2 regions of the Bradyrhizobium sp. 172 genome follow, and region 1 is predicted to be linked to the other one. Evidence: predicted binding sites of a transcription regulator. Region 1 holds the regulator's gene; the other holds the start of a gene.
The links. Region 1 encodes LexA, which represses DNA repair genes until DNA is damaged. Its sites were predicted from a motif close to TGTTCNNNNTGTGTTCNG; they were not measured.
Positions count from the first base shown of each region.

Region 1 (3,408 bases):
ACGGCTTTCTGCTCAAGGAATGGCTCGCTGCCGACGCCGATCCGCGCGATGCGGGCAGAGCCTCGCTTGCCGATGGCGTGTCCTGCGACGAATCCGGCTGCGTGACGCCACTGGCCGACGGGAGGCTGGTCGCGCTGGCACTGCGCGTCGACGCTCTCGCAGACGATTGCAGTCGGGCCGCCCTGGTGGTGACGACTCGTCCCGCGCCGCCCGATTGCGCGGCGATGGTGGTCGATCGGCAGCGGCTCGCCAGCCAGAGCGCGCTGGCGCTGACGCAGCGTGGTGACGGTTTTGTGGTTCAGGCAGTGAGGGCGAGAGGCACGAGCCGCCCCTGGTTGCCGGCCGGCGCCGGCGAGGGTGATTTCGACGGCAGCCTCGCGCCAAAGTCGACCGCGCCTCGCATCAAGGACGCAACGCCGGCGGACACCGACCTGCAAGCCGACGATTGATCTGATGGTGCGGAGCAACGCAGTGGTTCGGTGCGTCCGTTCGGATTCGCGGGGCGCAAACCACACCATCTCGCCGGCCACGGCCGGCGATGGCGATTCAATCCTGACCTCCGACCTCGTAGCCGGAGGGCGGCTCTGTCAGCCGATCGGCAGGTGCGTGACGGTCGGCTGCCTGTCGGCGGTGATCTGCGCCTTGTGCTCGCGCTCGGTGACCGACTGAGTCACCGGCAGTTGCAGCACCGTCGCGCGCTGGCCTTCGACGAGCTGCGTCACCAGCACGTATTTGCCGTCGGGGAATTCGATCGCATCATGATGGCGGTCGGGAACGTGCGGATCGATCTTGCCGAACTTGCCGACGCGGGAATTGATGGTGCGCGTCCAGATCCAGCGATTGTCGTAGCGGACGTCGTCGGCGAAGGCGAGCTCCGTCCCCGGCAGCAGGCAGACGGCGACGGACGGATCGGCTGCAGAGGCGAAGCCGCGCGTCGAGGTGCCGCGGAAGCTTGTCGTGACGATCGTCTCGCCGACTTCGGCGGGGCGCGACGCGACGGCATGTAGGCTGTAGTCACACATCGGGTGCTCCTCATGCTGGGATAGCAACCCGCGTCTCTTATCGAGGCGCAGGCCTCTATCAGAGTGGAAGCACGAACGCTGTGCTTGGTTGTGGGCAAATCTGCGGCTGGCTTCCGCAAGCCGCGATCACATTATCTTTCCCGAATTCAATAGGAACAAAGCTCGCCGCGATGCATTCGGGAGGCGCGTACGCGAACATTGCCAACTTGGCTGCAACGGCCGAACTTGACCGCTGGTCGCTGTTTCCTCGAACAACCGAGCCGCGAAGCGGTGCTGCTTGAAGCGGTGCTGCTTCGTCGGCGTGGCGAGGAGCCAGCGTTGGAGGAGGGGCCGGATAGTCTGTGCAGAACCAGAAAGGCTATCCAGCCGGAGCGGACGATGATCCGCTCCAATCTCTGACCGGCGATGCCGATCGGAAGCGCGCGAGGCGCCAAGCACCTCCGGCATGAAGTGCTTCCGATATGAAGTACTGCCGATAGAAAGGACTCCCGGTATCAGTACTTCCGGTAAAGCCCGATCAGCTTGCCCTGAATCTTCACCCGGTTGGGCGGCAGGATGCGGACCTCATAGGCCGCGTTGGCGGGCTCGAGCGCGATCGAGGCGCCGCGACGGCGGAAGCGCTTCAGCGTCGCTTCCTCGTCGTCGATCAGCGCCACCACGATGTCGCCGGTATCGGCGCTCTCGTTGCGCTGGATCAGGGCCATGTCGCCGTCGAGAATGCCGGCTTCGACCATCGAGTCGCCGCGCACTTCCAGCGCGTAATGCTCGCCCGAGCCGAGCATGTCAGGCGGTACGCTGATAGTATGGCTGCGGGTCTGCAACGCCTCGATCGGCGTGCCGGCCGCGATGCGGCCCATCACCGGCACCGCGACGGGACGTTCGCCCTCGTCAGCGGGCAGGCTCGCGCTCGCACGCACCTTGCCGAGATTGCCCTCGATGACGCTCGGCGTGAAGCCGCGGCGGCTGCCAGCGGCTGCCTGGAGCTCCGGCAGCTTGATGACTTCAATCGCACGGGCGCGGTTGGGCAGGCGTCGGATGAAGCCACGCTCCTCGAGCGCCGTGATCAGGCGATGGATGCCCGACTTCGAGCGCAGATCGAGCGCATCCTTCATCTCGTCGAAGGAGGGCGGCACGCCGCTTTCCTTCAGACGTTCACTGATGAACCGCAGAAGCTCGTATTGTTTGCGCGTTAACATCTCGACCAAAGTCCCCCGGTTGATGTCGTCCGATTCCGAGACGCTGAATTCGGCCATAAGCCGCTGCATGCTCGAAACAAATCATGAACAGACACTATATGTTCGATACATGTTCCGCAACTGCTTAATTTACCGTGAACAGAGCAAAGTGCGCGGAACGCGCGTTGCGGGGGCGCTCAGACGGGGAGCCGCAACACTTCGCAAGCCGTGCCGGCTTCGGCCTTCGGCGCGAATGGTGCGCGGACGAGAAGTACCTGTGCTGCAGCGAGATTCGCAAGCAGCGAAGAGTCCTGATGATTGACGGGAACAACGACGCGTGTGCCATCGTCACGCTCCTCAAGATGCGCGCGCAGATAGTCCTCGCGCTGGTCGTTGGCGCCGACGTCGCGGCCGAGCACGGCGCGTTCACGGCGATGGTGAATCACTGAACGGCCCGACAGGGCGCGAATCAGCGGCACCATGAACAGGAAAGCGCACACGTAGGACGATACGGGATTGCCCGGCAGGCCGATCACACCCATTGCGCCGAGTCGCCCGTGCATCATCGGCTTGCCTGGCCGCATCGCGATCTTCCAGAACGCCATCGCGATGCCTTCGTCCCGCAGTGCCTGCTGGACCAGATCGTGGTCGCCGACCGATGCGCCGCCGGTCGTGATCAGGACGTCGGCGCCGCTCTCGCGGGCGCGGCGGATGCCGGCGGTGGTGGCCTCGAGCGTGTCGGCGGCAATACCGAGGTCGATGGTCTCGGCGCCCTCGCTGCGGGCGAGCGCGTGCAGGGCGTAGCCGTTGGAATAGACGATCTGGCCGTGGCCGGGCGTGGTGCCCGGCATCACCAGCTCGTCGCCGGTGGCGAGAATCGCGACCTTCGGACGCCTGACAACGGCAAGGTGCGGATGATTCATCCCGGCGGCGAGCGCGAGGTCTCGCTCGGTCAGACGGCTTCCCTTGCGCAGGAGCACGTCGCCCTCGCGGAAATCGACGCCGGCGGGGCGGATGTGCCGGCCGGCGATCGCGGCTTCCTTGATCGTGATGCGCTTGCCGGCGGCGACCGTGTCCTCCTGGATCACGACGGCGTCCGCGCCAAAGGGAATGACGCCGCCGGTGAAGATCCGCACGGCCTCGCCGGCTCCGACCGTCCCCTCGAACGGTCGGCCCGCTGCGACTTCGCCGATGACGGTGAGCTCCGAATC
Region 1 is NZ_CP064701.1:3,787,240-3,790,647, forward strand. Features, by position in the region: partial or broken gene IVB07_RS18280 (ComEC/Rec2 family competence protein) at 1-449, shown strand, start outside; gene IVB07_RS18285 (hypothetical protein) at 588-1,022, opposite strand; gene lexA (transcriptional repressor LexA) at 1,517-2,218, opposite strand; gene glp (gephyrin-like molybdotransferase Glp) at 2,395-3,408, opposite strand, start outside.

Region 2 (3,408 bases), 2.6 Mb from region 1:
CTGACATAGCCGGTCGCGGTCTTCTTGATGTCCTGCTTGGCGCAGATCTGCTTGGCCATCGGCGAGACGTTGTTGTTCATTTCCTTGTCGACGGTCTCGTCGGTGCAGTGCTGCATGGTCATCTCGGGCACCGGCGTGCCGGTCCGGACCATCTTCAATTCCCACAGCCCTGCCTTACGCACCGGCAGGTCGTCAGCGCGAGCGCTGCCTGCCGACAACACGAGGCAAAGGGCGGAGCCGAGCAAAGCGAGTTTGCGCGTCATGTGGGAAGTTCCCGGCTGAGAGGTAGCGGCGTGCGAAAGCGCCTCAGTAGAGCGTGCGGATCGGCTGGTCGGCGGCGCCATAGGGCACCCAGCGGCAGGAGAACGAGATGTAGCCGCCCTCATAGGCCTGCACCGCCAGGAATTTGGCGACTTTGCCATAGCGCGCGCAGTGATCGACCGCGACCTGCCGCGCATCGACCTGGGTTGCCATCGAATAGGCGATGATGCCGCCGGTGTCGTTGCCCTTGAACGGAGGCACCGGAAGCAGATCGGCATGCGCCGACTGGCTCGCCATCATACCCAAGGCAAGTAGGCCCGCGGCCGCAATGATTCGCATTCCCGTCACTCCGATTGGTTGGCGGCAGTTTACGGTGTCGGCGCGGCGGTGGAAAGAACGGATGGCCGGTCCAACGCAGCATTGCGGTCAACTCGTCGGCAAGTGTTGCCGCGCTGCACTTGACCTCCCCCGGCCTTCACGGCACCGTCCGACCCTTGCAGATCATGCTGTCTGGATCATCCATGCGCGCCTCGACCTTCCTGAAATCGCTCCGCTTTGCCGCCGTGCTCGGCCTCCTGTTCGGGGCGCTGTCGCTCGGCGAGGCCAGGGCCGCCAATCCGCTGGAGCTGAATTTCTGGCTGAGCGGGCCGCGCTATGACGGCAACGTCTCCGAGTGCGACAGGGCGCTGCCGACGATCGCGACCCAGTTCTGGGAGAAAGAAAGCGCGTTCTGGAATTCTTCGTTGAAGATCACCGGCTTCGCCGCAGTTCACGAGACCGCGTTCCGGCCTTGGGCATCCGACAACATCCCGCGCCGCTATTGCACCGGCGAGGCCATGCTCACGGACGGCAAGATGCGCAAGGTGCATTTCTCGATCGTGGAGGATGGCGGCTTCGCCGGCTACGGCCAAGGCGTCGAATGGTGCGTGGTCGGGCTCGACCGCAACTGGGCCTACAACCCGGCCTGCCGCGCCGCCAAACAGTAATTGAAACGTTCTGATCCGGACCGATCAGGCGGCCGAACGACGGTCACCCGCATTTTGTTCTTGAAATGTTCTTATCGCCTGCTAGGCTTGTCTGCACAGTCTAGTTGAGGGGCGTCGCCATGTTTCATTCCAGATTGCATTCGTTCTCCCGCCTGATGATCTCGCTGACGCTTGCGGCCGGGCTGGCTGCGCTGGCCGATGGCGCAAAGGCCCAGGACAAGCGGCAGAACACGCCCGGCGAATTCGATTTTTATGTGCTGTCACTGTCTTGGTCGCCCTCTTTCTGCGAGGAGGCGGCGGAGCGCGGCGGCCGCTCGCAGACCCAGTGCAGCGGACGGCCCTACGCTTTCGTGGTGCATGGTTTGTGGCCGCAATATGAGAGCGGATTTCCGGAATATTGCCAGCGGCCCTCGCCGCGGCTGAACCGCAGCATCGTCTCCTCCATGCTCGATCTGATGCCGGCGCCGGGGCTGATCTTCAATGAGTGGGACAAGCACGGCACCTGCTCGGGGCTCGCTGACCGCAGCTATTTCGAGACGATCCGCAAGGCGCGCGCCGCGATCAAGATTCCAGCCGAATATCTCGATCTATCGCAGGCCAAGACCGTGGCGCCGGCGGAGGTGGAGGAAGCCTTCATCAAGGCCAATCCGGGCCTCAGCAATGCCGCCGTCTCGATCACCTGCAACCGGACGCGGCTATCGGAAGTCCGCATCTGCCTCAGCAAGGACCTGCAATTCCGCGCCTGCGAGGAGATCGACCGCCGCGCCTGCCGCCGCGACCAGGTGACGATGCCGCCGATCCGGGGTGGCTAGCCCAGGCGTCGTGCCTCTTTGCTCGGGCCGTCACGTGGCGTAGTGCTCTTGCATGAATTACCGCCACGCCTTCCATGCCGGCAACTTCGCCGATGTCATCAAGCACATCGTGCTGACGCGCATCATCACCTATCTCCAGGACAAGCCGGGTGCGTTCCGCGTCATCGACACCCATGCCGGCGCTGGCCTCTACGATCTCGAAAGCGACGAAGCGCGCCGGGGCGGCGAGTGGCTGACGGGCATTGCGCGGCTGATGCAGGCGCGGTTGTCGAACGACGCCATGGCGCTGACCAAGCCCTATCTCGACATCGTCCGCGCCTTCAATCCGAAGGGCGAGCTCAAGGCCTATCCGGGCTCGCCGCTGATCGCACGCGGCCTGCTGAGGCCGCAGGACCGCCTCTTGCTCTGCGAGCTCGAGCCGAAGGCGCGCAAGGCGCTGATCGGCGTACTGCGCCGCGACGAACAGGCCCGCGTGGTCGACCTCGACGGCTGGATGGCGCTGCCGGCTTTCGTGCCGCCGAAGGAACGGCGTGGGCTCGTTCTGATCGACCCGCCCTTCGAGGCAAAGGACGAGTTCGAAAAGCTCGCAGAGGCCTTCTCGGCGGCTTTCGCGAAATGGCCGACCGGTATCTATGTAATCTGGTATCCCGCCAAGAGCCGACGCGCCACCGACACGCTGGTGCAATCAGTGGCGCGGCTCGCAGCCGCAGCAAAACCGCCGGGAAAATGCCTGCGCCTCGAATTCAGCGTGGCGCCGCAAGCCGACGGCGCAGCCCTCACCTCCAGCGGGCTCTTGATCGTCAATCCCCCTTACACGCTGCACGGCGAACTCAAGACGATCCTGCCGGAGCTGGAAATGCCGCTCGGCCAGGGTGGCGCTGCCAGATTCCGGTTAGAGGTGCCGAGACCGTAACACTCCGGCATTCTTGGGAAAAATATGCAGGAGCGGTAGTCAATCTGCAGAGAACCGTATTATGCTGTTGCAGTGACTGGCTTTACGTTCCGCTTCCGCGAATGGTTGCGGCGGAGTGAAGGCCTAAGAAAGATCCAGTCGGACCGAATGGTCTGCCGAAGGATGGCCAGCTCCCGGGCTTCGTAAGGCCCGGTCATGTCGTGACGCGCGTCTGCGTCACGACGGAGGAGCAATGAGGGGGAGTTTCCCGATGGCCATGACGGGAACGGTCAAGTTTTTCAACGGTGAGCGCGGCTACGGATTCATCAAACCGGACGACGGGGGCCGCGACGTCTTCGTACATATTACTGCTGTGGAGCGGGCCGGACTGAAGGACCTTGCCGAAGGACAGCGTATTACTTTCGAAGTCGAACCGGACAAGAAGGGCAAGGGGCCG
Region 2 is NZ_CP064701.1:1,158,712-1,162,119, reverse strand. Features, by position in the region: gene IVB07_RS05475 (DUF3617 family protein) at 1-263, opposite strand, end outside; gene IVB07_RS05470 (hypothetical protein) at 307-600, opposite strand; gene IVB07_RS05465 (hypothetical protein) at 783-1,247, shown strand; gene IVB07_RS05460 (ribonuclease T2) at 1,367-2,059, shown strand; gene rlmJ (23S rRNA (adenine(2030)-N(6))-methyltransferase RlmJ) at 2,112-2,972, shown strand; gene IVB07_RS05450 (cold-shock protein) at 3,223-3,408, shown strand, end outside.
Region 2: IVB07_RS05460 (ribonuclease T2) is a predicted target of LexA. The motif match lies at 1,303-1,320, and genes of this name have one in related genera.